3 regions of the Nonomuraea sp. NPDC049486 genome follow, and region 1 is predicted to be linked to each of the others. Evidence: riboswitches for the same ligand, from Rfam matches in the RefSeq annotation. Region 1 holds a riboswitch; each other region holds the start of a gene.
The links. A riboswitch is a leader RNA that binds a small molecule or an ion and turns the genes downstream of it on or off. The one in region 1 is predicted to bind cyclic di-AMP.

Region 1 (10,269 bases):
CGGGGCGTGGCCGAAGACCATCGACATCACGAAGCCGAGGAACAGCGCGTGCAGGGCCGCGTCGTACAGGTAGCGGCCGGACGACAGGCCGGTGGCGGCCCACAGGACTCCGGCCACGCCGAGCCAGGCGTAGCCGGCCAGCAGGCACACGGCCGCGTACCGGGGCAGACCGGAGCCGCGGACGGTGTGGCGGGCCACGTCGCGCCAGGCCAGCCAGACGGCGACCAGGACCATCCCGGCCCCGGCCGTCCGCGCGCCCATGGCCGGGCCGGCGAGCGAGACGAGGGCGCCGCCGCCGACCAGCGCGGCCGCGGCCACCAGGCCGCCCCACGCCCCGGGCCGCAGGAAGACGACGTGCGCCAGCTCCAGCCGTTCGGCGGCGATGGTCAGCACGTGGAAGGCGGCGAACCAGACCACCAGCTCCGGGATCGGCCGTCCGGCCAGCCACAGCAGGCCGCCGCCGAACCAGGCCAGCGCGCCGGCCAGCTGCATGAGCGTCTCGCGGCTCACCCGCCGGCCCAGCAGCGCGACGTAGACGGCCACCAGCCAGCCCGCGGCGGCGGTCAGCGCCGCCTTGCCGGCCTGTTCGGCGCCGGCGGCCAGGGCGACCGCCCCGAACGCGGACAGCGCGGGGGCCGCGTATCCCCAGAGCTGCCGGAGCGCCACCGCGCGTTCCAGCGAGATGAGCGTGCCCAGGAAGCCCAGCGCCATCAGCGGCCCGTGCTGCTCGGTGAACGCCGCGGGGGCCGGCAACCAGGCGACCAGCAGGGCCACTCCGCCGAACAGGCCCGCGACCAGCGCCACCGCGGCCCCGGCCAGCAGGGGGAGCCGCCCGGCGGCCAGGCGGGGGCCGGGGTGCGCACGGGTCGTCGGCACGGGCGGTTGCTCCACTTCCGGGAGGGACGTGACCAACGTAGGGCGAGCTCAGGCCGCCGGTCGGGGGCCGAAGGTCATCTCGGGAAGGACCAAAGTCCTTTTCCACCGGGATCAAGGAAGCCGCGTACGGAGCGTGACCCGGGGTATGGGGCGCCCCACCGCCCTCGACAAGCGACCACGCCGCGAGATCATCTGCTCCACCACGCCAAGGAGGACATTTCCGTGGAACGCGTCATCGCCGGATTCGACGGCTCGCCGGGCTCCGTCAGGGCGCTCGGGTGGGCGCTCGGCCAGGCTCGCCTGCACCGCGCCGAGCTCCAGCCCTGGACGATCCTGCCGGACCGGACATCGGCGACGGACGAGAAGACCGAGGAAGACCTGCGCCGGGCGGCCGGCGACATCATCCGGGGCTACGCCGAACCGCGCTTCGGCCACGGCGGTGCCTCGGCCGGCCTCATCGCCGCCTGCTCCCCCGGTGACCTGCTCGTCGTCGGTTCGCGGGGCCACAACCGGCTCGCCGGGCTGCTGCTCGGCTCGGTCAGCAAGGCCTGCCTGTACCAGGCGCCGTGCCCGGTGACCGTCGTCCCGGACCTGCCGCGCCTGTCGGACTCGCACAGCCACGTGATCGCCGCGGTCGACGGATCGGAGCACGCCCGGCACGCCCTGCGGGTGGCGGCGGAGGAAGCCGCGCTGCGCGGCGTCGACCTGCACGCCGTGCACGCCGTGCACTGGGACTCCGTCGGGGTCGAACTGGTCAAGCCCGACACCGACCGGCTGATGGAGTGGGGCGAGCGCACGCTGGACCGCGAACTGGCCGAGACCGGGGTCAAGGCCCGGCCCCTCGTCGTCCAGGGCCACCCCACCGACGTGCTGACGAGGCTCGGCGCCGAGGCGGACCTGCTCGTCCTGGGTTCCCACGGCCGCAGCCGGCTGGAAGGCGTCCTGCTCGGGTCCACCAGCGAGTACTGTGCCCAGCACGCGCCCTGCCCGGTCATGATCACCCGTGACGTGACGTGACGGCTGGCCATTCCACGGGCGCGGGCCGTACGATTCCGCGTCATGATCATTCGTTTGTCGGCGGCGGTGGCCGCCGGTGTGGTGCTTCTGTCAGGTGCGGCCCACGCCGACCCGGTCAAGGGCGCCCCTGAACTGACCCATAACGCGCTCTACAAGGCGGCCAAGCTGCCCAAGGTCTCCTGCGGGGCGGCCAAGGGCACGACCGCCGCCTCGACCAGGACGTACATCACCAAGCTCGTCGGCTGTCTCAACAAGGCGTGGAAGCCGGCCATCGAGGACTTCCAGCCGGTCAAGGTGGAGTTCAGGGCCAAGGACGACCTCCAGTCCTGCTCCAGCGGCATGGACCTGCGCGAGTCCTTCTCCGAGGTCTGCGGCACCGTCATCAAGGTGCGGCTGGCCGACGACTGGATCAGGGCGAAGAAGGACGACAAGATCCTCTCCTCGCTCACCCGGACGTGGAGCGGCGTCGTCCTCGGCCAGACCGGCATCGGCCGGGCCTGGTGGGCGCTGCGGAACGACGGCTCGGAGAAGGTGATGAACGAGCAGAACCGCCGGTACGGCCTGCAGTCCGACTGCCTCCAGGGCGTGTCGGTGAAGAGCCTGGGCCGCACCGTCAAGGACTGGCCGGCCTTCCTCAAGTCCGCTCAGCCCAAGGCGTATGCCAGGTTCGCCAAGAACGACGGCAAGCCCGCCAACCGTGCTCACTGGGCCGGGCAGGGCCACAAGGCCGGCAAGCCGGGTGCGTGCAACACGTGGAAGGCGCCGTCCGCCAAGGTCGCGTGACCCCCTCGTCAGGGCAGCGTCGCCAGGAAGTTGGCGACTACCGGGTTCGGGTCGTCACGGCGCCAGGCGGCGGCGACGCGGGTGCGGGCCGTGCCGGGCGTGATCGCGCGGAAGGCGACCCCGGCGAGCCGGACGCGCCGGATGCTCGCCGGGGCCAGTGACACGCCCAGCCCGGCCTCCACCAGGGCGCACACGGTCAGCCATTCCACCGCGTGCCGGCCGATCCGCGGGGTGAAGCCCGCGCCGGCGCACAGGTCCGTGATCTGGTCGTACAGGCCCGGCCCCGCCGCGCGGGGCAGGAGCACGAACGGCGAGTCCGCCAGCCGCGCCAGCGGGACGGACCGGAGGGACGCCAGCGGATGCGCGGACGGCAGGACGGCGACGAAGGGCTCGGTCAGCACCGTCGCGAAGCCGAGCTCCGCCTCACCGGAGTGCGGCTCGCGCAGCAGGCCGACGTCGATCGTCCCGTCGTGCAGGGCGGCGAGCTGCGGGGCCGTGGTCATCTCGCGGATGTCGGGCCGCACCTCGGGGAACCGTTCCAGGAAGGCGCGCAGCAGGCCGGGCAGCACGGTCAGCGCCAGTGAGGCGGCGAACCCGATCCGCAGCCGGCCGGTCCGCCCGCTTCCCGCGTCCCGCGCGGCGGCGAGCCCGGCCGCGACGCCGGCGAGGACCCGCTGGGCGGCCGGCAGCAGCTCCCGGCCCGCGGCGGTGAGGGAGATCCGGCCCGGCTCGCGGTGGAAGAGCGGGTGGCCGACCCTCTCCTCCAGGCGGCGGATCTGCTGGCTCAGCGGCGGCTGCGCGATGCCGAGGCGGACGGCCGCGTGGCCGAAATGGAGTTCCTCGGCGAGCACGGCGAACGCGTGCAGGTGGTGCAGCGGAAGCTCGGGACGGTCCATACGCCCAGAGATATCAGTCCATGAGTCCACGCGTCTTCGACGTATCGCCGCCGATCACCTATCGTGCCGCGCATGACAGAGCGACGCGCCATCCTCAGCGGTTCGGTCTTCGAGGAGCAGATCGGCTACGCCCGCGCCGTGGTGGACGGCGACTGGGTGCACGTGTCCGGGACGACCGGCTTCGACTACGCCACCATGACGATCTCCGGCGACATGGTGGAGCAGGCCGAGCAGTGCCTGCGCAACATCGGCTCGGCGCTCGCCGAGGCGGGGTGCGGCTTCGGCGACGTGGTCAGGGTGCGCTACCTGCTGCCCGACCGCGCCGACTTCGAGCCCTGCTGGCCCGCGCTGCGCCGCTGTTTCGGCGAGGTCCGCCCGGCCGCGACGATGCTGGTCTGCGGGCTCGCCGACCCGCGCATGAAGATCGAGATCGAGGTGTACGCGCGCCGCCCGTCCTGACCGGCGGCGTCTGATCCGGTGCCGGCGGGGAACGGTCCGGGTCATGGAAGTGCTGAGCAGCCGCGTACTGCTGCGCCCCGGTGACCTGGAGCGCAGCCGCCGTTTCTACGCCGAGACGCTCGGCCTGGCCGTCTACCGGGAGTTCGGCCCGCCGGACCATCCCGGCGTGGTCTTCTTCCTCGGGCAGGGGTTCCTCGAACTGTCGGGGCACTCCGGCGGACCGGCGGGCGAGCGCATGATGCTGTGGTTGCAGGTCCGCGACGTGGGCCGGGAGGAGGAGCGGCTGCGGCGGGCGGGCGTCACCGTGCTGCGCGAGGCCAGGCGGGAGCCGTGGGGGCTGGTCGAGTTCTGGATCGCCGACCCCGACGGGCACCGGATCGTGCTGGTGGAGGTGCCGCCCGAGCATCCGCTGCGGCGCGATCCGCGCTGAGACGCGGTCTCTCGGGGGCGCCCGTAGCATTGATACGGTTCAAGCGCCGCCGCACTTCATGACCGAGGAACGATGCCGAGCATCAAAGACGTCGCCCGACTCGCCGGGGTTTCCGTCGGCACCGTGAGCAACGTGCTCAACCGGCCCGAGATGGTGGCCAGGGAGACCCGCATGCGGGTGGAGGCGGCGGTGGTCCAGCTCGGCTACGTCCGCAACGGGTCCGCCCGCCAGCTGCGGGCCGGGCGCAGCACGACGATCGCCGTGGTCGCGCTCGACCTGACCAACCCGTTCTTCATCGACGTGCTGAACGGCGTCGAGACCGCCGCGCAGGACGTGGACGTCAACGTGATGGTGGTCAACAGCAGCAAGGACGCCGCCCGGGAGGCGCGGCTGCTGCGCATGTTCGAGGAGGAGCGCCCGCTGGGCGTGCTGATCACCCCGGTCAACGCCTCGGGCCAGCGGGAGCGACTGGGCGGGCTGATCTCCCGGGGCATCCCTGTGGTGACGTTCGACAGCTCGTCGCGCCACTCCTACGGGTGCGCCGTCTCGGTGGACGACGTGCTCGGCGGCCGGCTCGCCGGGCGTCACCTGCTCGACCGGGGTCACCGGCGGATCGCCTTCGCCGGCGGGCCGTTCCCCGTCCGCCAGGTGGAGGACCGCCACCACGGCCTGGCCGGTGTGCTGGGCCCGGACAGCGAGCTGACCGTGATCCCGCTGCCGGACCTCACCGTCGCCACCGGCCGCCAGGCCGGCAAGGAGCTGGCCGGCCTGCCCCGCGAGGAGCGGCCCACTGCCGTGTTCTGCGCGAACGACCTGGTGGCGATGGGCGTGCTGCAGGAGCTCACCCAGCGCGGCCTGCGGGTCCCCGCCGACGTGGCGATTCTCGGGTACGACGACATCGACTTCGCCGCGGCGGCGGCCGTGCCGCTGTCGTCGATCCGCCAGCCGCGCGAGCAGCTGGGCCGCACCGCGGCGCTGATGCTGCTGGAGGAGGCCGACAGCCCCGGCGGCCACGAGCACCGTCACGTGGTCTTCCAGCCTGACCTGGTGGAGCGGGTCTCGACGGCGCACCCGTGAATCCCGGGCCGAGCTGTCACGTCAGAAGGCATGGGGGCCGAAGCGGCCCCAGGCCACGAACGCGGCCAGGACGAGCAGCACCACGTTGACGGCGATCGCCGGATGCTCCCCGCGCCGGCCGTGCGTGACCGCGGCGCCGATCATGACGATGACCAGCCCGGCCGCCGCCAGCGGGGTGAGGATCGGGACGACGCCGAACGTCGCCGGCAGGATCAGCCCGAGCGCGGCCAGCACCTCCAGCCCGCCGATGGCCTTGACCGCGCCGGCGGAGAAGTCCTCCGTCCAGGCCAGGCCGGAGGCCGCGAGCCTCTCCTTGGGCTGCGCCAGCTTCATCAGCCCGGCCACACCGAACACGGCGGCCAGCAGGCCCGCGACGATCCACAGTGCGAGGTTCATGGGGGTCCCGTTCTCACGCGGCTTGAAATGTTCAACAGGACCCTAGAGGGTGCGGCGGTCCGTCCGTGCGAGCGGCCCTGGCCGGGCCGCTCGCACGGAGACCGCTATCGCTGTGCGGCCGCGGCGCCGGCCCAGCCGAGCAGGGCCTCGGCGGTCTGGAAGCGGCGGCTGGAGCTGGTCTCACCGAGGAGGACGCCGACGAGCCGGCTGCCGCCCCGATCGGCGGCGAAGGCGAGCGTGTAACCGGCGGCGCGGGTGTAGCCGGTCTTGACGCCGAGCGCGCCGGAGGTGCCGAGCAGGCGGTTGGTGTTGCGCCATGAGTACGAACGGCGCTCGGAGGTCGCGGGGACGGTGTGGTACTGGGTGGAGGTGACCTTCTCCAGGGTCGGGTTCTCCAGCACCTTCTGGGCCAGGCGGACCTGGTCGCGGGCGGTGGAGTGGCCGCCGCCGCCGTAGGGCATGCCGTCCGCGTTGACGTACAGCGTGTCGTTCATGCCGAGCTGCCGGGCGGTGGCGTTCATCGCGGCCACGAACTCCTCGACGTCCGGCCCGTACGTGCGCGCGAGCGCGTGCGCGGCGTCGGCGCCGGAGGGCAGCATGAGCGCGTGCAGCATGTCCTCGACGGTCAGCGTGTCGCCGGCGCGCAGGTGGGCGACCGCGGCGCCGCCCCTGGCGGCGTAGCCGACGTCGGCGGTGGTGACCTCGACCTTGTCGGTGGGCTCGGCCCGCTGGAGCACCACGTACGCGGTCATCATCTTGGTGAGGCTGGCGACCGGCCTGCGCAGGTCGGCCTCCTTGCTGAAGTGGACCTGGCCGGTGGTGGCGTCGACCAGGTGGGCGGCCGTGGCCAGGACGGCGGGGGCGGCTTCGGCCTGCGCGGCGTCGACGGGGGTGGCGACCGGCGGGGCGGCGTGGGCGGCGGTGCTGCCGGCGGTCAACGCCGCGGCGGCGACGGCGAGGCTGATCAGCGCTCCGCCGAACCGGTGGGTGACGTTCATCTCGGGGCTTGCTCCTAGCTTCCATGCCGCCTACCGGGTTAGCTGACGGGTTCGGGCGTGGAAGTGCCCTACGGCGCGTGGTGCGCCGATTCACCCCGAGGGGAATGGGTCCCCGGCTCCGCGAACGGATTCGGCGGCCGTGCGCTCCCCGGGGGTGGGGCACGCACGGTCTGGGCAAATGAAGCCTCAACGTAATGCAATCTGACAAACGTCGCAACTCGCCATGATTAGGACTTGACCTCCGATATCGCCGGTCATGCTCCCGGCCGGACGACCATCAGCACGACCACGGCCGCCCAGACCAGGTTGTAGAAGCCGGCGAGCATGGACAGCGCGCGCAGCCGGCTCCCGTCGTCCGGGTCGCGCAGCGCGTCCCGCTGGCGCGGGTAGATCTGGGTCGCCAGCAGGACGGCCGCGACGCCGGTCAGCACCATCGAGGCGACGATCCAGAGCTCCCCCATCCGGCCCTGCGCGAGGGCCATCACGATGCCGACGGCGGGCACCACCAGACCGAACAGGCTGTAGCCGCGGGTGATGCGGTGCAGGGCGGCGGCCACGGCCGGGCTGCGCTCGCCCTCGCCCGGCGGGCCCGCCACGGGGGCGTAGCGGGGAAACAGGCTCGCGGCCACGGCCGAGCCCCCGACGAACACGATGGCCGCCAGGACGTGCACGGACAGCAGGACGTGATCCCTCACGTTCGATCCTCCAACCTTCAGGGTGACTGAAGCTTAGCGGAAGCTTCAGGCACTCTGAAGGTTGTCCCACCTCCCAGCCGGCGGCGGAGGCGCCCTTGACGGTTGTGGTGTTGGCGTTAACACTTGGCACACATCTCTCCACCAGCAAGTGAGCACGACGAAGCAACCAGTTGTGTTAGCGCTAACACAACTGGTCGACCCCACCCCCCAAGGAGTCCTCGTGTTGGCTTCCCTGCCGGGCACGGTGCGCCGGATCCTGACGCTCGCCGTCGTCACGATCGTCCTGTCAGCCCTGTTCACGACCGGCCGCGCCCAGGCGGCGCCCGGCCCGTCCTTCACCAACCCCGTCGTCCCGACGCCCAACAGCGCCGACCCGACGCTGGTCTTCCACAACGGCTTCTACTACTACGTCGCCACGACGTGGAACTCCGACGTGGTCATGCGCCGCTCGGCGACGATCGCCGGGCTGCGCAGCGCGCCCGAGCAGGTCGTCGTACGGACAGGCGGCAACACGATGTGGGCGCCGCACCTGGAGATGGTCGGGAGCCGCTGGTACCTGTACTACTCGGTGGAGCAGGGCAGCCTGCCCCGCCGCACCCACGTCGCCGAGAGCGCCGGGTCCGACCCGATGGGGCCCTACACCGTCCGCGGGATCGTCAACCTGATGCCCGACAACGGATGGGCGATCGACGCCAGCCTGCTCAAGCTCGACGGCAACCTCTACATGACGTTCTCGGCGTTCGCGTCCGACGGCCTGCAGTCGCTGTTCATCGCGCCGATGTCGAACCCGTGGACGGCGAGCGCGTTCGGCAGGCGGATCTCGGCCCCGACCCTGGACTGGGAGCGTCAGAACGGCGCCGTCAACGAGGGCTCCTTCGCGCTGCAGCGGGGCGGCCGCACCTTCCTGACCTACTCGGCCAGCCACTGCAACGGCCCCAACTACAAGCTCGGCATGCTGGAGTACCGCGGCGGTGACCCGCTGTCGGCCGCGTCCTGGACCAAGTTCGCCAGCCCGATCTTCCAGCGCAACGACGCGAACGGCGTCTACGGCCCCGGCCACCACTCCTTCTTCACCTCGCCCGACGGCACCGAGACCTGGATCGCCTACCACGCCAACTCCTCGTCGAGCCAGGGCTGCGGCACCACCCGCACCACCCGGGTGCAGAAGATCTCCTGGAACGCCGACGGCACGCCCGACCTCGGCGTCCCCGTCTCGACCTCGACCGTGATCCCCGGCCCCTCGGGCGAGCCCACCCCTGCCACGGCGCGGATCCGCAACCGGCACAGCGGCCTCTGCCTGGACGACTACAACTGGGTGACCACGCCGGGCGCGGAGGTCCGCCAGTGGACCTGCAACGGCCTCGCCACGCAGGACTGGCAGATCACCCCGGCCGCCGACGGCTACTCCACGATCACCAACCGGCACAGCGGCCTGTGCCTGGACAACTACAACTTCGGCACCACCCCAGGTTCCGAGGTACGCCAGTGGACCTGCAACGGCCTGGCCGTCCAGCAATGGCGCGTCACGTCCGTGGGAGGCGGCTACTCCACCCTCACCAACCGGCACAGCGGCCTGTGCCTGGACAACTACAACTTCGGCACCGCCCCGGGCTCCGAAGTACGGCAGTGGACCTGCAACGGCAACAACGCCCAGCAGTGGACCGTCTCCTGACCAGGAGACGGTCCTAGCCGAGGCGCAGCCCCGCGACGAGGAGCCCGACCATGCGGCGGGCGTCGTAGCGGGGATCGCCGGCGCCGACGCAGAGGTTCCCGATGCCCCGCATGAGTTCGAGGGCGTCCTGGCCGGGGCGGATCTCGCCGGCGGCGGCCGCCGCTTCGAGCAACCGGGCGCACACGGGCACGAGCCGGTCGAGGAAGTAGGCGTGCAGGGCGTCGAAGCCGGCGTTGTCGGACTGCAGGACAGCGGCGAGCCCGTGCTTGGTGACCAGGAAGTCCACGAAGAGGTTGATCCAGCGCTCCAGGGCGGCGTACGGCGTGGCACTGGTCGCCAGCAGGGCCGGACCGGCCTCGGCGCAGGCTTCGACCTGGTGCCGGTAGACGGCGATGATCAGGTCCGCCCGCGTCGGGAAGTGGCGGTAGATCGTGGCCGTGCCGACGCCCGCCTTGGCCGCGATGTCGCGTATCGGCGCGTCGACGCCCGACGTGACGAAGACTTCTCCGGCGGCGTCGAGCAGGTTCTTCTCGTTGCGGCGGGCGTCCGCCCGTTTGGGCCGGGCCGCGCGCCCCGCGCCCCGCTCGCCGTCGTTCATCGCGCCACGCCTCCGGTGTTGCTAAACGGGACAGTGTCCCGTATCGTCAAACGGGACGCTGTCCCGCTTCTTTCATGATGCCAGAGCGGGCGCCCGCCGGCCAACCACGCCGGCCACTTCACCCACGAACGAGGAAGACCTTCTTATGAGCCGATCAGTCATCGCGCCCGCGCACGCGGCCCAGGGCGCGCCCATCCCGGTCCTCTCGGCGCGGCCGGTGGTGCTGCCGGCCCCCGGCCGGGGTGAGGACCTCCAGGTGCGCGTGTCCGCGCCCGCCGCCGGGCGCGACCTGCCGATCATCGTCTTCTCGCACGGCTTCGGCTGGTCGATGGACGGGTACGACCCGCTGGCCGGCTTCTGGGCCGCCCACGG
Region 2 (10,269 bases), on a different contig from region 1:
GAGGCCCGAGCGAGGGCTTCCTCAAGGGCCCGGCCGGGCAGTGGGTGGACGAGCTGACCGACCTGGCGGTGGCCTACGGGATGGACACGTTCATCCTGTGGCCGGAGGGCGACCAGCGGGAGCAGCTGACCAGGTTCGCCGAGGAGGTCGTGCCGGAGGTGCGCCGCCAGGTCGACGCGGAGCGACGCGCCTGACGGGACTGGATCGTGACCGGCGGCGGGAGCAGACTGGGACGATGATCCCCAGCAACTGGTACAACATCGTTCCCGATCTGCCCGCCCCGCCTCCCCCGCCGCTGCACCCGGCGACCAGGCAGCCGATCGGTCCCGATGACCTGGCGCCGCTGTTCCCGATGGAGCTCATCCGTCAGGAGGTCGGCCAGGAGCGGTACGTGCCCATTCCCCAGGAAGTGCTCGACGTCTACCGGCTGTGGCGGCCGACCCCGCTTATGCGGGCCCGCAACCTGGAGAAGTCGCTGGGCACGCCGGCGCGCATCTACTACAAGTACGAGGGCGTCTCCCCGGCTGGCTCGCACAAGCCGAACACGGCCGTCCCGCAGGCGTACTACAACGCCCAGGAGGGCGTGCGCAGGCTCACCACCGAGACGGGCGCCGGGCAGTGGGGCAGCTCGCTGGCCTTCGCCTGCGCCCAGTTCGGCCTCGACTGCGAGATCTGGATGGTGCGGGCCTCCTACGACCAGAAGCCGTACCGTTCGGCGCTGATGCGCGTGTACGGGGCGAGCGTGCACGCCAGCCCGTCGCCCGTGACGCAGGCCGGCAGCAAGGTGCTGGCCGAGTACCCCGGCTCCCCCGGCAGCCTGGGCATCGCGATCAGCGAGGCGGTCGAGGTCGCCGCGTCGGCCGACGACACCCGGTACGCGCTCGGGTCGGTGCTCAACCACGTGCTCATGCACCAGACGGTGATCGGCGAGGAGGCGCTGGGGCAGCTGGAGGAGATGCCGGACGTCATCGTCGGCTGCACCGGCGGCGGGTCGAACTTCGGCGGCCTGGTCTTCCCGTTCCTGCGCGAGAAGCTGGCCGGGAAGATCGACCCGGTCATCCGGGCCGTCGAGCCGGAGGCGTGCCCGTCGTTCACGCGCGGCCGCTACGCTTACGACTTCGGCGACACGGCGGGCCTGACCCCGCTGATGAAGATGCACACGCTGGGCCACGACTTCGTGCCCGACCCCATCCACGCGGGCGGGCTGCGCTACCACGGCATGTCGCCGCTGCTGTCGCACATGTACGAGCTGGGGATGTTCGAGGCGGTCACCCGCTCGCAGAGGGAGTGTTTCGAGGCGGGGGTGCGCTTCGCCAGGACGGAGGGCATCCTGCCCGCACCAGAGCCGACGCACGCGCTGGCCGAGACCATCGCGGAGGCGCTGCGCTGCAAGGAGAGCGGGGAGGAGAAGGTGATCCTGACCGCGCTGTGCGGGCACGGCCACTTCGACCTGGCGGCGTACGAGCGCTACCTGTCGGGCGAGATGGAGGACTTCGCGCTGCCGCAGGAGCGCATCGACGAGGCGCTGAGCGGGCTGCCGGCGTGAACGAGGACCCGCCGCCCGCCGGGCGGGCGGCGGTGTCCGTCAGCGCGCGGTGGGGCGCTTGCCGTGGTTGGCCTTCTTCTTCTTGCGTGCCTTGCCTTTGCGTGCGCGCCTGGCCATACGGTCACCTCCCGGTGGTCGGGGTACGGGATCCAACCCAACGTCCCTCTTCACCGGCTTCCCGGCAAGGCCTGGGGTTACCTAACATTCCCCAACATATTCGTGTCATAATTTGGTGGAATCTGTTGGAAGGAGCGGGGGCGTGCTCGCACAGCAGCGCCAGCAGGCGATCCTCGAACGCGTGCGCAGCAAGGGCGGTGTCCGGGTGGCCGACCTCGTGCGCGAGCTCGGCGTCTCCGACATGACCATCCGCCGGGACCTGGAGGTGCTCGCCGACCGGGGGCTGCTGGAGAAGGTCCACGGCGGCGCCACCGCGGTCGGTCCCGGCTCCACCGAGGAGCCCGGCTTCACCGCCAAGTCGGCCAGGCAGCAGCAGGAGAAGGAGGCCATCGCGCGCCGCGCGGCCCAGCTCGTGCGCCCCGGCACCGCGGTCGCCCTGTCCGCCGGCACCACCACCTGGGCGCTGGCCCACCATCTGATCGGCGTGCCCGAGCTCACCGTGATCACCAACTCGATCCCGGTGGCCGACGTCTTCCACCGCAACGCCCGCGCCGACCGCACGGTCGTGCTCACCGGCGGCGTGCGCACCCCCTCCGACGCGCTTGTCGGCCCGGTCGCGGTGGCCGCGATCCGCCGCCTGCACGTCGACACGCTCTTCCTCGGGGTGCACGGGATGAGCCTGCGCGCCGGGTTCACCACTCCCAACCTGCTGGAGTCCGAGACCGACCGTGAGCTGGTCAGCGCCGCGCACCGGCTCGTGGTGCCGGCCGACCACACCAAGTGGAACACGGTCGGCATCAGCACCATCGCCGAGCTGACGGAGGCCGACGTGGTCATCAGCGACGCGGGGCTGCCCGAGGAGGCACGCAGGGAGCTGGCCGACAGGGCCGGAGAGTTGATCATCGCAGAGGGGGCGGCGTGAAGCGCACCATCACCGAGCTGGCCGACGGCCGGGAGCTCATCTACTTCGACCGGAGCGACGGCGCCGACCGCAGCGCGATCGACCGGCGGCCGCTGGACCCGCGGCCGGTGGCGTCGGAGCTGCGCTACGACCCGCTGACCGAGGAGTGGATCGCGATGGCGGGCCACCGGCAGACCCGGACGTTCCTGCCGCCGCCCGACGAGTGCCCGCTGTGCCCGTCGTCCGACACGCGGGCGTCGGAGATCCCGGCGTACGACTACGACGTGGTCGTGTTCGAGAACCGCTTCCCCTCCTTCTCCGGCAATCTCGGGACTTATCAGGATGTCGGGGGGCTGAGCGAGGTCCGGCCGGGCATGGGGCGGTGCGAGGTGGTGTGCTTCACCTCGACGCACGACTCGTCCTTCTCCCAGCTCTCCGACGACCGGGTGGAGCTGGTCATGGAGGCCTGGGCCGACCGTACGGCCGAGCTGTCCGCACTGGAGGGCGTCGAGCAGGTCTTCTGCTTCGAGAACCGGGGCGAGGAGATCGGCATCACGCTCTTCCACCCGCACGGGCAGATCTACGCGTACCCGTACGTGACGCCGCGCACCAAACTGCAGCTCGGGGCGGCCCGGCGGTACGCGGAGCGGCGACAGGGCCGCAACCTGTACGCGGACGTGCTGGCCGCCGAGCGGGAGGCCGGGGTCCGGGTGGTGGCGGCCAACGAGCTGTGGACGGCGTTCGTGCCGGCGGCCGCGCGCTGGCCGTTCGAGGTGCACCTCTACCCGCACCGGCAGGTGCCCGACCTGGCGGCGCTGTCGGAGGCCGAGCGGTCCGCGTTCGCCCCGCTCTACACCTCGGTGCTGCGCGCGCTGGACGGGCTGTTCGGGGTGCCGATGCCGTACATCTCGGCCTGGCACCAGGCGCCGGTCCGGCAGGACCGCGAGCTGGGCTACCTGCACCTGGAGCTGTTCTCCATCAGGCGGGCCCCGGGCAAGCTGAAGTATCTGGCAGGATCCGAGTCGGCCATGGGCGCGTTCGTCAACGACGTGCTCCCCGAAGAAGCCGCACGCATGCTTCGATCACAGGTAGATCACTAAGAGATTTCCGTTTGACTCGCATTACTTGTGATCTACCACTACTATCCCTTCCAGCACGACCGTAAAGCGCCGTGTGAACATGCCTAATCCTGGGCGAGTTGCCCAGGAGCCGGGGACCCAATCGCACTTGGGGTGAATCCACTTCGGTGGTAGGGAGCGCTCCCGTACCCGAACCCGTCAGCTAACCCGGCCGGCAGAGGGAGAGGACCCATCACGTGGCGGCAGCGTCCCCCGCGCATCTTGCCATCGGTTTCGTCACCGCCGCGGCGGTGCTTTTCACCCCGGCCCTTACCACGTCCGCGGCGGCGGACCCCAAGCCCGGCGAGCAGCAGCTCCGCAGGGAGCTGAAGCAGCTCAACGCCAAGGTCGACAAGCTGATCGAGCGCTACAACCTCAAGCGCGTCGAGCTGGCCGAGGCCCGCAAGGCGGCGGAGGAGGCCGACAAACGGCTGGCCACCGCCGAGCAGACCCTGAGCTCCGCCGAGGACCGGGTCGCCGAGCTGGCCCTGCTGCAGTACCAGAGCGGTGGCATGCAGCTGCCGAGCCTGATCCAGTTGCCCGACGGCCGCAACGCCGCCCTGCTGGCGCAGCTCACGGCCGAGCAGCAGGCGCTGGTCGACAAGGTGGCCGAGGCCCGCGACGAGACGAAGAAGGCGGCCGACGAGGCCACGGCGCTGACCAAGGAGATCGAGTCCGACGCCGCCGAGGTGGCCGGCCAGCGCGAAGAGGCCGAGGGCGTCATCAAGGACATCGAGAAGAAGCTGGAAGATCTGGTGCCGATCGCCACCGGCCGCCGTTCCGACGGCACCTGGGCGCCGCAGCTCCCGTCGGGCGCCGACAACATCACGCCCCGCACCCGGCTGATGAAGACCGAGATCGCGAAGAACTTCGCCCTGCCGTTCAGCGTGGGCTGCTTCCGCTCCGGGTCGAGCGGCGAGCATCCGCTGGGCCGGGCCTGCGACTTCATGATGAGCACCGGCGGCTCGATGCCGTCAGGGACCAACACGGCCCTCGGCGACCGCATCGCCGAATGGGCCGTGCAGAACCGCGGCAAGCTGGGCGTGAAGTACGTGATCTGGAAGCAGCGGATCAACCACGGCTCGGGCTGGAGCGGCATGTCCGACCGGGGCAGCATCACCGAGAACCACTTCGACCACGTGCACATCTCGATGCACTGAGAAGGGGATCTCCAGCGTCATCGCGGGACGAGCAGCCCTCGGTGGAACGCCTCGGTGACGGCGGCGGCGCGGTCCCCCACGCCCAGCTTGGCGTAGATGTTCAGAAGGTGACTCTTGACCGTGGCCTCGGTGATGAACAGCCGGGCGGCCGCCTCACGGTTGGTGTTCCCGGCCGCCACGAGTTCGAGGACCTCGAGCTCACGACGGCTGAGGAGTTGCGGCGCGGGGGTCCTGACCCGGTTCATCAGCCGTGCCGCCACCGAGGGGGACAGCACGCTCTCTCCCTTGGCGGCGGCCCGCGCGCCTCGCAGCAACTCCTCCCGGGGAGAGTCCTTGAGCAGGTAGCCGGTCGCCCCCGCCTCGATCGCCGGGAGGACATGGGTGTCGGTGTCGTAGGTCGTCAGGACCAGCACGCGCGCGGTGACGCCCAGCCTGGTCAGCTCGTTGATCGCGGTCAACCCGTCCATGCCCGGCATGCGCAGGTCCATCAGGATCACGTCGGGCCGGAGCTCCTGGGCGAGCCGTACGGCCGCGGCGCCGTCCGCCGCTTCGCCCAGCACCTCGAATCCCGGCGCGGAGGCGAACATGCTGCTCAGCCCGTCCCTGACGACGGGATGGTCGTCCGCGATCAACAACCGGACCGTGGCCGCGTGATCGGTCATGCGTGGCTCCCGGCCGGCAGGGTGGGGACGCAGGCCGAGATCCCGGTGCCGGCTCCGGGCTCGGACTCGATCCGCAGCGTGCCGGACAGTCCTTCGACGCGCTGACGCATGATGGTCAGGCCGAATCCGCCGCCGCGGGGCGGCGGTGACCCGCCGTCCGTGTCGAGACCCGCGGGGTCGAAGCCCCTGCCGTCGTCACGTACGTCCAGCGCGACCTCGTGGTCCAGGTAGGACAGGGTCACGCCGACCCTGGTGGCGTGCGCGTGCTTGGCCACGTTGGCCAGTGCCTCCTGGGCCGTGCGCAGCAGCGCGAACTCGGCCTCCGGTGTCATCGGCAGCGCCGTGCCGGTCGTCGTGACCTGAACGGCGAGCCCGTGCAGCCTCGACCACCGGCCGGCGACGTCGGCGAGGGCGTCGCTCAGGCGCGCGGTCCGCAGCGGCTCGGGCCGGAGCGCGTCGACCGAGCGCCGCGCCTCGGCCAGGCTCTCCCTCGCCAGGTTCTTGACGGCGTCGAAGGGCCGGCGCCACGGCGCCGGGACCTCGTGCATCTGCTCGGCCGCCTGGAGCTGCGCGATGATGCCGGTGAGCCCCTGCGCCAGGGTGTCATGGATCTCGCGGGCCATCCGCCGGCGCTCGTCGAGCACGCCCGCCTCCCTCGCCTGGGCGAGCAGCTGGGCGTGCAGGCCGGCGTTCTCGGCGAGCGACGCCTCCAGCAGCCGGTTCGTCCGGCTCAGCTCTCCGAGGGTCTGCTCGCGCCGCTCCTCCTCCTTCTCGGCGAGCCACAGGCCCCAGGCGCAGGCGCACATCATGGCGATGTTGAAGGCGATGACGATCACGGCCAGCGTCAGGCCGAGGACGTCGGTCCTGGGGATGTTGGACGCCTGCGCGGTACCGGCCAGGACCGCCGTGGCGGCCACCCCCAGCAGCCGCCACGGCCAGCGCAGGACCGTGAAGGAGTAGATGTAGGCGGCGGGGGTGAGGAGCCCGAAGAGGGGATGACGGATCACCAGGACCGCGGTGATCACGAGCAGCCCCGCGACGAACACCCCCATGGTCCGTAGCCGGCCCCACCAGCCGGGACGCAGGGTGAACATGCCGAGCATCCACGCGGCGGCCAGGGCGCACAGACCGAGGTCGACGAGCAAGGAGCCCGTCCAGTCCTCCACGACCAGCAGGATCGCGACGAGGAGCGCCAGCAGCGCGTAGGGCACCACGTTGACCAGAAGGAACGGCGGCTGTGGCGAAGTCTTCAAGGCTCCCTCTCCCTTGCCGGATTCTATTCCGGGCGGCTATTCCCAGCGGAACCAGCGGATCGCGACGGACGCGCACACCACCGCGTAGGCCGCCAGGGTCAGCAGCGGCACGGTGGACGGGAAGTGACCCTGGTACGCGTCCTGGAACGCCCCCATGCCCGCGCCGAGCGGGGTGTAGTGGGCGATGTCCCGCAGCAGCGGCGGCATCTGCGAGATCGGCACCCACAGTCCGGCGAAGAACATCATCGGGAAGAACAGCACCGTGCCGATCGCCGTGGCCGGGCCGCGCCCGGGCGCGAGCGCGGTGATCAGCAGGCCGATCGCGAGCAGCGCGGCCGCCGCGAGCAGCCAGGCGAGGGCGAAACCGGGAAGGTGCTCCGGCAGGCCGACGCCGAAGCCGAACCCGGCCACCGCGAGGAACAGGACCATCGCGACGACCGCGATGGCGAAGTTGGCCACGAGCTGGGCGGCGAGCACGCGGGCGGGGCCGACCGGGGTGGTCCGCATGCGCCGCAGCACGCCGTTCTCCCGGTATCCCGCGAGCGTGGTCGGCAGGGAGGCCGTGGCCAGGATGGCCAGGTTGAACAGAACCAGAACAGGGACGTAGAGGTCGAAGTACGTCAGGCCGCCGCCGCCCTCCACGGGCGTCCGCAGATCGGAGACGCTGCCGAGGATGACCAGCAGGATCAGCGGGAAGCCGATGCCCCACAGGGGGCCGACCTTGTCCCGGACGCACAACGTGCTCTCGGCCTTGATGAGCCGCCAGGTCGCGGAACCCCGCTCGGCGGTCTTCGATGCTGACATGGGCATGGGGGCCTCTCTCTGATGTGTCACCGGGGGCCGGGACGCTTGCCGGTCAGCCGGACGAACGCGTCCTCCAGGCTCGCCTGCTCGACGCGCAGTTGATGGGCCACGATCCGGTTGCGGGCCAGCACGGTGGTGACGGCGTTGAGCGCGTTGTCGTTGCCGTTGACGATGACCAGCTCTCCCCTGCGGGTGACGCCGGAGACGTCGGGCAGGCTCGTCAGCAGGCGGTCGTCCATCGGCCTGGACGGGCGGAACTGGATCCGCTGCCCGGCGCACGCCCGCTCGGTCAGACCGGCCGGGGTGTCCACCATGACGACGCGGCCGGCGTCGATCAGCGCGAGCCGGTCGCACAGCCGCTCGGCCTCCTCCATGAAGTGGGTGACCAGCACGATCGTCACCCCGCGAGAGCGCACGCCCTCGATCAGGTCCCAGGTGTCGCGCCGGGCCTGCGGGTCGAGGCCGGTGGTGAGCTCGTCGAGGATCGCCACCCTGGGGCTGCCGACGAGCGCCAGCGCGATCGAGAGCCGTTGTTTCTGGCCGCCGGACAGCTTGGCGTACCTGGTCCTCGCCTTGTCCGCCAGGCCGAGGCCGTCCAGCAGTCCGCGCCAGTCGGCGGGCTCGGGATAGAAGGAGCTGTAGAGCTCCAGGGCCTCGGCGACCTGGAGCCGCTCGGGGAGGTGGCCGGCCTGCAACTGGACGCCGAGCCGGCGGGTCAGCTCGGCGCGGTCACGGAGAGGGTCCAGCCCGAGCACCTTGATCTCACCGCGGTCCGGGGTGCGGAGGCCCTCGACGCACTCCACGGTCGTCGTCTTGCCGGCGCCGTTCGGGCCGAGGATCCCGAAGATCTCACCCTCCTGGACGGTGAGCGAGACGTCGTCGACCGCGATCTTGTCGTCATAGCGTTTGTGGAGGTCGCGTACCTCGATCACTGGTGGCATGCGCGCGTCCCTTCGGTGGTTGGCGCATTCAGCCTGCTACGACCGGCACTTCCGCCGACACCGACCAGGAGACGGGACCTGGCCGCCGGACGGCGGAGGCGGCGATCCACCGATCGGTGGATCGCCGCCCGGACGTAGCCCAGTGCCCTGCGGGTCAGGACGGGAACGGCGGCGCTGTCGGCGCTGTCGGCGCGCCCGGCAACCGGGAACCCGCGGGCAGCAGTGAATCGCACGCTTCGACCGCCGCCCCGTACTTCCCCGACAGGACGTCGACGCGCTCACCCTTGATGTCGAGGTTGACCAGCCCGTCCGAGGAGAGCACGACCTCGGGGAAGCCGGGCAGCCCGTGAGCGCGCATGCAGGCGGTGAACTGCTCGCCGTCCCTGACGGGCTCCTCTTCCGAGCCGGCCATCCAGCCCACGCCGGCGGCCAGGACGACGGCGGCCAGGACGAACCTGCGGATCTTCGAGCCGAACATGATGTCTCCGTTTCGGTCGGCCGTGTGTGCCTCCAGGAAAGCCGGGGGCCGGTTACAGGGTCGGAACGGTGACGGTTACCCCGCTGTAACCGGCGATGGGGGCATTCTGGGGATCATGAGGGTGTTGGTGGTCGAAGACCATGAGGAGCTGGCCCTGACGGTCGCGGCGGGGCTGCGCCGCGAGGGCATGGCCGTCGACGTGGTCCTGGACGGCCGGAGCGCGCTCGACCGCACCTCGGTGACCCGTTACGACGTGATCGTGCTCGACCGGGACCTGCCCGGCCTGCACGGTGACGAGGTGTGCGGGTCGCTGGCCGGCGCCGGCTATCCGGCGCGGGTGCTGATGCTCACCGCCGCCGGGACGATCGACGACAGGGTGACGGGGCTCGGCGCGGGCGCCGACGACTACCTGCCCAAGCCGTTCGCCTTCGCCGAGCTGGTCGCCCGGATCAGGGCGCTGGCCAGGCGGTCGCACCGCGCTCTCCCGCCGGTGCTCGTCCACGGCGACCTGCGGCTCGATCCGTCCACCCGGATCGCCGTCCGCGACGGGCGCCGGCTGCCGCTGAGTCCCAAGGAGTTCGCCGTCCTGGAACTGCTGCTGACCGCCGGAGGCGCGGTGGTCTCCGCCGAGGAGTTGCTGGAGCGCGGCTGGGACGAGTTCGCCGACCCGTTCACCCACACCGTGAAGGTCACGATCAGCCGGCTGCGCCGCAAGCTCGGCGATCCGCCGCTGATCGAGACCGTCCCGCAGGCGGGATACCGCATATGAGGCGGACCGTACGGCTTCGCCTGACCCTGCTCTACGGTGGCCTGTTCGCGCTGGCCGGGGTCGTGCTGGTCGCGCTCATCTACCTGCTGGTCCAGTACTCGCCCTTCCCTGCACCGCCCGCCGCGCCCGCGCCGCCCGGCGGGTTCGACGTGTCCGTCCGGACGCCCACGGTGGAGCGGGCGGCAGACCCGCTCCGGCTGCTGGTCAACTCCCTGATCGCGCTGGCCTTCATGACCTGCGCGGCGATGGTGCTCGGCTGGCTCATGGCCGGGCGGGTGCTGCGGCCGCTGGGCGAGATGACGGACACCGTCAGGCGCATCACGGCCGACCGGCTCGACCGGCGGCTGGCCGCCTCCGGGCCCGACGACGAGCTGAAAAGGCTGGCCGACACCTTCGACGCGCTGCTGGACCGGCTGGAGGCGGCCTTCACCGCGCAGCGGCGCTTCGTCGCCAACGCCTCCCACGAGCTGCGCACGCCGCTGACGCTGCAACGGGCCATGGCCGAGGTCGCGCTCGCCGA
Region 3 (10,269 bases), on a different contig from region 1:
ATCGGGTGCCCGGTCCGGCGTACGGGCGTGACGTCCGTCGGGGTGGGCGGCGGCGGGGCAGGAGGCGGGTGGCCGGGCGGGGTGTGGAGCCTTCGGGGCACTGGCTGATGTTGCTGGCCGGGGTGGCGCTGGCGGGGTGCGCGCTGACGCTCGACGGGTTCGTCAAGAACGTGGTCGGCGAGACCGGGCCCCAGCGAGGCGGCGGGGACCCGGCGTCGTGGCTGGAGCCGGTGCGCCGCAGCGGCCCGGTGCTCGACCTGACCGGGGACAAGCCGGCCGGCGCCCGCCCGAAGGCCCGCACGGTGGCGCTGACGTTCGACGACGGGCCCGACCCCGAGTGGACGCCGCTCGTGCTGGACGCGCTGAAGAAGCACGGGGCGAAGGCGACGTTCTTCACGGTCGGCTCGAAGATCGCCGCCCATCCGGAGCTGACCCGCCGGATCGTCGCCGAGGGACACGAGATCGGCAACCACACCTACACCCATCCCGACCTGTCCGCCGTCCCCGCCTGGCGGGCCGAGCTGGAGCTGAACCTCACCCAGAAGGCGCTGGCCGGGGCGACGGGGCTGCACACGATGCTGGCCCGCCCTCCGTACTCCTCGACCCCTGACGCCATCACCGGCGAGCAGTGGGACACCCTGGCGATGCTCGGCCGCGAGGGCTACCTGATCGCGCTGGCCGACCTCGACACCGAGGACTGGAGCAGGCCGGGCGCGGCCGGCATCGCCAGGGCCGCGTTCCCGCGGGGCGGGCGCGGGGCGGTGGTGATGATGCACGACTCCGGCGGCGACCGCGCCCAGACAGTCGAGGCCGTCTGCCGCCTGCTCGACCGGCTGGACCGGGCCGGCTACCGCGCCGAGACGCTGACCTCCGCGCTCGGCATGCCGTCGGCGCACCGGCCGGCCGCGCAGCCGGAGCGGATCGCCGGCGCCGCGCTCGGCCTGGCGCAGCGCGCGGCGAACGCGTTCACGGACGCGCTGTGGTGGGTGCTGTTCGCCACCGGCGTGCTGACGCTGGCCCGGCTGCTGCTCCTGGTGGTGCTGGCCCGGGTGCACGCCCGGCGCTCCCGGGGTCCGGGACCGGCCCTGACCTGGGAACGGCCGCCGGGGGTGAGCGTGATCGTGCCCGCGTACAACGAAGAGGCGGGGATCGCCGCGACCGTGCGCTCGCTCGTCGCGACCGCGTACCCCGGGCCGGTGGAGGTGCTGGTGGTGGACGACGGTTCCACGGACCGCACCGCCGAGGCCGCCGCCGGGCCGCGGCTGCCGGGAGTACGGGTGATCAGGCAGGACAACGCCGGCAAGGCCGCCGCACTGAACACCGGCATCCGGCACGCGCGCCACGAGTTCCTCGTCATGGTCGACGGTGACACGGTGTTCGAGCCGGACACGATCGGGCATCTCGTGCGCCGGCTCGCCGACCCCCGCGTGGGCGCGGTGAGCGGCAACACCAAGGTCGGCAACCGGCGCGGGCTCATCGGCCGCTGGCAGCACGTCGAGTACGTGATCGGCTTCAACCTGGACCGGCGCGCGTTCGAGCTGCTCGACTGCATGCCGACGGTGCCGGGGGCGATCGGCGCGTTCCGGCGCGGCGCGCTGGTCGGGCTCGGCGGGGTGAGCACCGACACGCTGGCCGAGGACACCGACCTGACGATGGCGCTGTGCCGGGCGGGCTGGCGGGTGGTGTACGAGGAGCGGGCGCTGGCGTGGACGGAGGCGCCCGCGACCCTGGGGCAGCTGTGGCGGCAGCGCTACCGCTGGTGCTACGGCACGATGCAGGCGATGTGGAAGCACCGCCGCGCGCTGGCCGAGCCGGGTCCGTTCGGCCGCCGCTGCCTGGGTTACCTGGCGCTGTTCCACGTGCTGCTGCCGCTGCTGGCGCCGGTGGTGGACCTGATGGCCGTCTACCACACGGCGGTCGGCGACCCGCTGCCGGCGGTGGCGGTGTGGGCCGGGTTCGTGGTGGTGCAGGCGGCGGCGGGCTGGTACGCGCTGCGGCTGGACCGGGAGCGGGTGTCGGCGCTGTGGGTGCTGCCGCTGCAGCAGCTGGTGTACCGGCAGCTGATGTATCTGGTGGTGTTCCAGTCGGTGGCGACCGCGCTGCTCGGGGTGCGGCTGCGCTGGCACACGGTGCGCAGGCAGGGCACTTTCGCGGCGCCGTGACGGCACCGGCGGGAGATTTTACCCGGAGGCCGGATTCCCTTACGTACAAGGGGTTTCGGGGGTGTTACCCCGGGTCCGAACCGCCAAACCGGATATGTCATACTTGCAATATTTTTGTCTGCATATATACCTTTTGCGTATTCGCGGTGATACCTCAACTCTGTTGCCGCATCGATTGACCGGACCGTGCGCTGTCCTGACGGTGTCCCCCTCACGCCAGGGCAGCGCACGGCCGCCGAATCCGCGTCTCGCGGAGCCGGGGACCCACTTCCTGGGGTGAATCGGACGCCAGCGTCCGTAGGGGACTTCCAACTCCGAACCCGTCAGCTAACCCGGTAGGCGGCATGGAAGCAAGGAGTCATTTCCTCATGCCCAAGCCTCGGCTTGCCGCTGCGCTGAAGTACCGTCCCAGCAACCGTCTCAAGTACGCCTTCGCCGGCGCGCTGCTGGCGGGGACCACCGCCGTCGCCAGCGTGACCGGCACCGCCATCGCCGCCACCGGCGGCGCCGCCGCCCCCGTCGAGCCGAACCCGGCCATCGCCCAGCAGCAGGCGGCCCAGCTCACGTACGGCCAGGACGTGTCGAACTACCAGCCCGACCATGACTGGGCGGCCAGCCCGGCCGAGTTCGGCATCATCAAGGCCACCGAGGGCACCGGCTTCACCGACAAGACCTTCGCCCGGCACTGGCAGGAGCTGGACAAGAAGGGCATCGTGCGCGGCGCGTACCACTACGCGCACCCGCGCAACAACCCGATCGCCGAGGCCGAGCACTTCCTGTCCGTGGTGAACTCCCAGCCCGCCAAGCCCGGCGACCTGCTGGTGCTGGACCTGGAGACGACCAACGGCAGGTCCGTCTCCGAGGTGAACGCCTGGGCCAAGGCCTGGCTGTCGCACGTCAAGGCCAAGACCGGCGTCACGCCGCTGTTCTACAGCGGCTGGCACTTCGCCGACACCTACGGCGCGGGACTGTCGGAGTACCCGCTCTGGGTGGCCCACTACAGCAAGCCCAAGGGCGAGATCACCCCGCCGGCGGACTGGAAGTCGTGGACCATCCACCAGTACTCCGACAAGCCCATCGACCACAACGTCTCCGCCCTGACCCCCGACCAGCTCCGCAGCCTGGGCCGTCCGGCCTGACCCGCTCTGTGACGCCTCCCGTTGAGGGAGGCGTCACAGTCGTCTCAGCCCTGGTGGATCCTGAGCCCACGCTCCTCCATGCGCCGCAGCAGCTCGGCCGGACCCACCGCCGTCTCCGGCAGCAGGTAGAACTCCTCCAGGATCGGCCCCGCGTCATCGGGCGCGGCCGCGTCCCAGATCACCTCGTCACCCGGCGCCGTGACCTCGAAGGTGAAGAACGCGCAGCACGCCTTCTCCCGCGCGGCGAGATCCCGTACCCACTCCTCGACCCCGTCACCGGCGCGGAACCGGAACCGGATGCCCCCGGCGGTCCGCTCGCGTCCGGTGAGCGCCTCGCCGAACAGCCGCCGGTACTCGGCCAGCCGTTCCTCGGGGGTGTCGCGGGCGGTGGTCATGTCGCAGACGATCGGTGGGGTGTCCATGATGTGCTCTCCTTCCGTCACTTCCGGAGCGTAGAGTCTGGACCTAGGTCCAGGGTCAAGAGGAGAGCGGTGTGAAGATCGGCGAGGTGGCCCGCGAGGCCGGGGTCAGCGTGGACACGGTCCGCTTCTACGAGCGCCGCGGCGTGCTGCCGGCGGCGGGGCGCAGGCCGTCGGGCTACCGGGTGTTCGACGCGTCGGCGGTGTCCAGGATCCGCGCCGCCAAGGCCCTGCAGGAGCTGGGTTTCACGCTGGACGAGGTGGCCGGCGCCCTGCGCTCCCACGACGCGGGCGGCGCGACCTGCGCGAGCGAGCGGTGGCGGCTGGAAGCGGTGGTGGAGCGCATCGACGCGAGGATCGCCGAGCTGGCCCGGGCCCGCGACCTCGCCGCCCGGAGCCTCGCCGACTGCCGCTCCGGCGACTGCCGCTTCCCGACCGGCCTGTCCTTCTAGCGCGAGCCCTCGCCGGACTCGGCCAGGTCGGCCTCCTCCTTGGTCTTGTGCACGGTGCCGTCGGCGTGCTCGGGCGGCCCGTACGCCGTGTGGAGCACGAGCGGCGCGGCGCCGGTGTTGACGAAGTTGTGCGGGGTGCCCGCCGGGACGGCGACCAGGTCGCCCGCCTTCACCGGACGGACCTCACCGCCGACACGGGCCTCTCCGGTCCCGGAGACGAAGGTGAGGATCTGGTCGGTGTCCTCGTGCACCTCCTCGCCGATCTCACCGCCCGGCGGGATGGTCATGGTGACGACCTGGACCTTCTCCCCGGTCCACAGGACCCGGCGGAAGTCGGTGCTCTCTTCGGCGACGGTGGCGATCGCGAAATGGTGCACGGTCGGCTCCTGTGTCTCGCGGTTCAAGCTGGCGTATGACTCTTGCCAGGACAAAAGCTGACATAAACGTAATGTCCGGCAGGCGGACACCGGGCGCGGTGCTAGCTTCACCGTCATGAAGGTGCCGGAGAGGCTGCTGTGGGCCGTCGAGACCCTGGAGACGCGGCCGGGCGAGCGGGTTCTGGAGATCGGCTGCGGCCGCGGCGTCGCCGTCGGACTGCTCTGCGAGCGCTCCGCCTCCGTCACCGCGATCGACCGGTCGGCGGCGGCGGTAAAGGCCGCACGCGAGCGCAACGCCCGCCACGTCGAGGCGGGCGCCGCGGTGATCGAGCAGGCCGAGCTCGACGGCGGCGGGCTGCCCGGCGGCCCGTACGACAAGGTGTTCGCCGTCAACGTGAACGTCTTCTGGACCCGCTCCCCCGCCGCCGAGCTGGCGGCGGTCAAGCACGCGCTCGCGCCCGGCGGCTCGCTCTACCTGTTCTACGAGCCGCCGGGCGCCGCCAAGGCGCAGGAGATCGCGGTCAAGGTCCAGGCCGCGCTCGCCGGGTCCGGCTTCACGTCCACCACCCTGACGCGCGGTCTCCTGCTGTGCCTGAAGGGTGAGCTCACCCCGTGACGGTGACCGTCAGGTCCCCCGTGACGGGCGCGCCGCCCGGCGTGCGGACCGTCAGCGTGCCGGTGTAGGTGCCGGGCCGGCTGAAGGTCCTGGCCGAGGTCACGGTGAAGGCGGCGTTGATCCGCATGCCGGGGATGCTTCCCTCCCTGGTGGTGGCCGGGGTCACGGGCTCCTGGACGCCGTCGCTCCAGGTGACGGCCGCCTCCAGGCCGGCGGCGGTGTGGCCGGGCGCGGTGAGGGTCCAGGAGGCGCCGGTGGGCCGGCCGGTGCGGGTGCTCACCGATCCGCCGAGGATCTCCAGCCGCCAGGGCACGTCGGCGGTCGGGAAGAAGTTCGTGCCCTGCACGGTCAGCCTGCCGCCCATCTTCGCCAGGCGGTTCTTGAAGTCGGCGTAGTCCCGCTGGTCCTGGGGTGTCCAGCCGACCTCGGCGGTGGCGATCAGGCGCGGGTAGGCGTAGTACTGCGCCTGCTCGACGCGGCGGATGAACTCGCCCCACACCGCCGACTCCACGCCGAGCACGCTGCTCTCCTGGATGCCGGGGATGTACGTGCCGGGGTCCCAGTTGTAGTGGCGGTCCAGGCCGCACGGCCCGCCGCACGCCCAGGTGCCGCCCTCGGGCTGGCGCGAATCCTGCTTCTGCGGCACGTACGCGTGCGCGGCCGGGGAGAGCACGACCTGGGCGCCGCGGTCGTTCACGGCGGCGGCCACGGCGTTCCGGTTGCCGTTCCAGAACTGCACCACCGCGTTGTCCCGCGGCAGCGCGGTGCCGGCGTACTCGTTCCAGCCCACGACGGTCTTGCCGAGGGCGCGCACGTTGCCGGTGAAGGCGTCGACCATCTTGACGTAGTCCGCGTGGCTGGTCGAGAACGCCTCGTCGCCGCCGATGTGCAGGTAGGGGCCCGGGGTCATGGCGGCGATCTCGGTGAGCACGTGCTCGGCGAACTCGTACGTGACCGAGCTGTGCGCGTCCAGGGAGGAGTAGCCGACGGCGCCGGTGCCGTTGTGCGGGACGGTGGTCTCGCCCGGCTTGAGTGCCGGCCGCGCGCCCGGGGTGTTGAGCTGCGGGATGGAGTGCAGCGCCGAGTTGACGTGGCCGGGCAGGTCGACCTCGGGGATGACGGTCATCCCGTGCTCGCCGGCGTAGCGGACGATCTCGGCGTAGTCGGCCTTGGTGTAGAAGCCGGTGATGCCGGGCTCGGTGCCCCGCTCGGTCATCGCGGTGGCGCCGCCGACCTCGGTGAGGGCGCCGTAGTCGATGCCGGACGGGTTGCTCGCCGGGTCGTCGAGGGCGATGCGCCAGCCCTGGTCGTCGGTCAGGTGCAGGTGCAGGCGGTTGACCTTGAACTGGGCGGCGGCGTCGATGTAGGTCTTGACCTCGTCCACCGGGTAGAAGCTGCGGGCGACGTCGAGCATCATGCCGCGGTGCGCGAAGCGCGGGTAGTCGGTGATCTCCACGGCGGGCACCGTCCATTCGGCGCCGACGACCTCGCCCGACTCGGCCCACTGCGGGAAGAGCTGGCGGAGCGTCTGGACGCCGTGGAGCGCGCCGTTCGGGGTGGCGGCGCGGATACGCACCTCGGCGGCGGTCACCGACAGCGTGTACCCCTCGGCCTCGTGGCCCTCGGGCGCCTTGCCGGCGCCGACCTCGATGACGATGGGCGCCGGGCCGCGGCCGGCGGCGGCGACCGTCAGCTTGTGGCCGGTGGCCCGGCGCAGCAGGCGGGCCAGGTGGTTCGCGGGCGCCTGGGCGGCGTCGCCGAGGGCCAGGACGCGGGTGTTGCGGTGCAGCGTGTACGGGGCGCCGCCGGTCTCGGTGAGCGACACCGGCTTGGGCAGCAGGCCGAGCGTGGGCTCGGGGGCGGCGGGCGGACCGTCCCAGATCTCGAACTCGGAGATCGAGTAACCGTACGCGGCCCAGCGCTGCTTCCCGTGCACGCGCACGTACGAGACCGGCTCTGCGGAGCGCACGTCGATCACGTCGGTGCGCGGGCACGTGTCGCGCCGCAGCGAGGCGACGTCGGTCCAGGTCTGACCGTCGGCCGAGGTCTGCAGGACGAAGTCGCGCGCGCAGGCGTTCGGCCAGTGAAGTGTCACGTGGTCGACCTTGGCGGGTGCGGCGAGCTGGACCTGGACCCAGTTGTCGTCCTGGTACTTCGATGACCAGCGGGTGGCGGTGTCGCCGTCGTTGACGTGCGCGGCCACGAAGTCGGCGCGGTCCAGCTCGACGCTGGAGGCGGTGGCGGCGCCGGCGAGCGCGAGGTTGACGGGCCCGGCGGCGGCCTGGGCCGGTGCGGGGATGGTGAGTGCGGGAGTTAAGAGCGCGGCGGTCGCTAGGGCCACGAGGGAGCGGCGCATGGGACTCCTTATCGATGCGCGGTGGTTCGCACAGTGTGATCACCCTTGCCGATTAACGTCAAGAGAGCGGAAATAAAGTAGCGGTAACGCCCAGGTCGCCCCTCTTGCGGTCAGCGCTGGTCACCTTTAACGTAAACGCCCAGGAAAAAATGAGCGATCGGAGTACGGGTGACCAGTCCACGCAACGTCCTGTTCCTGATGACCGACCAGCATCGGGTGGACACTCTCGGCTGCTACGGCAACCCGGAGGTCCGCACGCCCGCGCTGGACGGCCTGGCGGCGGAGGGCACGCGCTTCGACCGGTTCTACACGCCGACCGCCATCTGCACCCCGGCGCGGGCCTCGCTCTTCACCGGCCTGCACCCGTTCCGGCATGGCATGCTCGTCAACCCGGAGCGCAACGGCGGCGGACGCGACGAGGTCGCCGCCGGCCAGCCGGTCATGTCCGAGCCCCTGCTGGCCGCCGGCTACAACATGGGCCACGTCGGCAAATGGCACATCGGCCGCGAACGGGGCCCCGAGTTCTACGGCATGGACGGCGAGCACCTGCCGGGCGCGCTGAACCCGTTCCACCACCCCTCCTACCAGAGCTGGCTGAAGGAGCACGGCCATCCCCCGTTCGCGGTGGAGCGGCCCGTCTTCGGCACGGCCCAGAACGGCACCGGCCGCGGCCACCTGATCGCCGGCCGTCTCAAGCAGCCCGCGGCGGCCACGGTGGAGACCTTCCTCGCCGACCGCACGCTGGAGCTGCTGGAGCGCTACGCCGGCGACTTCCACCGCGGCGACAGGCCGTTCGTGCTGTCCTGCCACTGGTACGGGCCGCACCTGCCGTACCTGATCCCGGACGAGTTCTACGACATGTACGACCCGGAGCGGGTGCCGCTGCCGGAGTCCATGGCCGAGACCTTCGACGGCAAACCCGAGGTGCAGCGCCGCTACTCCGAGTACTGGTCGGCCGACCACTTCGACGCCGACGCCTGGCGCGGGCTGATCGCCGCCTACTGGGGCTACGTGTCGCTGATCGACGCGCAGGTGGGGCGCCTGCTCTCCGCCCTGCGCGAGCTGGGTCTGTGGGACGACACGGCGGTGATCTTCACGGCCGACCACGGCGAGTTCACGGGCGCGCACCGGCTCAACGACAAGGGCCCCGCCATGTACGAGGACATCTACCGCATCCCGGGCATCGTCCGGGTGCCGGGCGCCCCGGCGCGGACCGTGGACGCCTTCGCCACGCTGATCGACCTCAACCCCACGATCCTCGATCTCGCCGGGCTGCCGCCGCAGGATCCGTGCGACGGCGCGAGCCTGCTCCCGCTGATCGGCGGCGAGCCGCCCGAGGGCCGCGACTCGGTGGTCACCGAGTTCCACGGCCACCACTTCCCCTACTCCCAGCGCATGATCCGGGACCACCGCCACAAGCTGGTGTTCAACCCCGAAGGCGTGCACGAGCTGTACGACCTGGACAGCGACCCGCACGAGCTGCGCAACGTCTACGCCGTGCCCGCCTACGCGGCGGTCCGGCGTGACATGACCGCGCGGCTCTACCAGGAGCTGCTGCGCCGCGGCGATCCCGCGTACAGCTGGATGAGCTACATGGCCGACATCGGCGAGGGCCGAGCCCCCGACGTGGACGGCGTCGCTGACGAGGTGGCCTGATGCCGCCCGTCACCCCACCCGTGAACCCAGAAAGGACCTCCCGATGAGGCGTCCTCGCATACTGGCCGCCGCCCTCGCGGCCCTGGCCATCCTGCTGCCCGTCACCGCGTGCGGCTCCTCCTCCGAGGAGGGCGGCGCCGAGCCCGCGAAGGTGCGCTTCGGCTACATCGCCGACTTCGCCGGCGCGGCGGTGCTCGCCGCCGCCGACAAGCAGGGCCTGTGGGCCAAGCACGGGCTGGAGCCTGAGCTGAAGGTGTTCACCAACGGCCCGCTGCAGATCCAGGCGCTCGGCTCGGGCGACATCGACTTCGGCTACATCGGCTCCGGCGCCACCTGGCTGCCCGCCAGCGGCAAGGCCAAGATCATCGCCCCGAACATGCTGGGCATGGCCGACCGCGTGATCGTCCACCCGGGCTCCGGCATCTCCTCGATCGCCGGCCTCAAGGGCAAGAAGATCGGCGTGCCCGAGGGCACCTCCGGCGACATGATCCTCGAACTGGCGCTGAAGGAGGCCGGGCTGACGGGCAAGGACGTCGAGAAGGTCAACATGGACCCCAGCACGGTCGTGACCGCCTTCAGCGGCAAGCAGATCGACGCGGCGGCCATCTGGTACCCGCTGATCGACACCATCAAGAAGAACGTGCCCGACCTGGTGGAGCTGACCAAGAGCGAGGACTACTATCCCGCGCTCAGCTTCCCCAGCTCCTTCGTGGCCCGCAACGAGCTGGTCGCCGAGGACGCCGCGACCGTCACCAAGGTGCTCAAGGTGCTGCAGGAGGGCAACGACTGGGTGGCGGCCAACACGGCCGAGGCCGAGACGCTGACGGCCACGTTCCTGAAGGCGCCCGGGGAGCAGTTCAAGGGCGCCTCGTCGGTGACGAAGATCGTGCCGACGGCGGAGCTGCGGAAGATGGCCGAGGACGGCTCGGTGGCCGGATGGTACAAGGGCCTGGCCGACATCTTCGTCACCATGGGCAAGCTGACCGAGTCACCCGACCCCGCCACGTACTTCACCGCCGACCTGTACGCGTCGGCGGCCGCGGGCTGATTTTTCGCGAGAAGATGACAGAAATCCGTCGCCCACCATCATGG

Region 2: another riboswitch for cyclic di-AMP. It lies ahead of AB0K05_RS42260 (hypothetical protein); the one in region 1 lies ahead of AB0K05_RS39955 (serine hydrolase).
Region 3: another riboswitch for cyclic di-AMP. It lies ahead of AB0K05_RS20330 (GH25 family lysozyme); the one in region 1 lies ahead of AB0K05_RS39955 (serine hydrolase).

What each region holds. Positions count from the first base shown of each region.
Region 1 is NZ_JBFAPV010000021.1:46,215-56,483, forward strand. Features, by position in the region: gene AB0K05_RS39915 (multicopper oxidase domain-containing protein) at 1-876, opposite strand, end outside; gene AB0K05_RS39920 (universal stress protein) at 1,099-1,893, shown strand; gene AB0K05_RS39925 (hypothetical protein) at 1,936-2,676, shown strand; gene AB0K05_RS39930 (LysR family transcriptional regulator) at 2,685-3,572, opposite strand; gene AB0K05_RS39935 (RidA family protein) at 3,645-4,031, shown strand; gene AB0K05_RS39940 (VOC family protein) at 4,075-4,461, shown strand; gene AB0K05_RS39945 (LacI family DNA-binding transcriptional regulator) at 4,534-5,538, shown strand; gene AB0K05_RS39950 (DoxX family protein) at 5,560-5,934, opposite strand; gene AB0K05_RS39955 (serine hydrolase) at 6,039-6,932, opposite strand; cyclic di-AMP (ydaO/yuaA leader) riboswitch at 6,945-7,078, opposite strand; gene AB0K05_RS39960 (hypothetical protein) at 7,187-7,627, opposite strand; gene AB0K05_RS39965 (family 43 glycosylhydrolase) at 7,848-9,299, shown strand; gene AB0K05_RS39970 (TetR/AcrR family transcriptional regulator) at 9,313-9,897, opposite strand; gene AB0K05_RS39975 (chlorophyllase) at 10,043-10,269, shown strand, end outside.
Region 2 is NZ_JBFAPV010000027.1:11,290-21,558, forward strand. Features, by position in the region: gene AB0K05_RS42240 (LLM class flavin-dependent oxidoreductase) at 1-194, shown strand, start outside; gene AB0K05_RS42245 (TrpB-like pyridoxal phosphate-dependent enzyme) at 236-1,546, shown strand; gene AB0K05_RS42250 (DeoR/GlpR family DNA-binding transcription regulator) at 1,806-2,585, shown strand; gene galT (galactose-1-phosphate uridylyltransferase) at 2,582-3,664, shown strand; cyclic di-AMP (ydaO/yuaA leader) riboswitch at 3,735-3,874, shown strand; gene AB0K05_RS42260 (hypothetical protein) at 3,880-4,842, shown strand; gene AB0K05_RS42265 (response regulator transcription factor) at 4,860-5,504, opposite strand; gene AB0K05_RS42270 (sensor histidine kinase) at 5,501-6,757, opposite strand; gene AB0K05_RS42275 (ABC transporter permease) at 6,794-7,567, opposite strand; gene AB0K05_RS42280 (ABC transporter ATP-binding protein) at 7,588-8,502, opposite strand; gene AB0K05_RS42285 (hypothetical protein) at 8,657-8,980, opposite strand; gene AB0K05_RS42290 (response regulator transcription factor) at 9,096-9,749, shown strand; gene AB0K05_RS42295 (ATP-binding protein) at 9,746-10,269, shown strand, end outside.
Region 3 is NZ_JBFAPV010000006.1:321,387-331,655, reverse strand. Features, by position in the region: gene AB0K05_RS20335 (bifunctional polysaccharide deacetylase/glycosyltransferase family 2 protein) at 69-2,162, shown strand; cyclic di-AMP (ydaO/yuaA leader) riboswitch at 2,386-2,519, shown strand; gene AB0K05_RS20330 (GH25 family lysozyme) at 2,531-3,301, shown strand; gene AB0K05_RS20325 (hypothetical protein) at 3,346-3,723, opposite strand; gene AB0K05_RS20320 (MerR family transcriptional regulator) at 3,795-4,172, shown strand; gene AB0K05_RS20315 (cupin domain-containing protein) at 4,169-4,549, opposite strand; gene AB0K05_RS20310 (class I SAM-dependent methyltransferase) at 4,665-5,165, shown strand; gene AB0K05_RS20305 (family 20 glycosylhydrolase) at 5,155-7,521, opposite strand; gene AB0K05_RS20300 (sulfatase-like hydrolase/transferase) at 7,690-9,177, shown strand; gene AB0K05_RS20295 (aliphatic sulfonate ABC transporter substrate-binding protein) at 9,221-10,225, shown strand.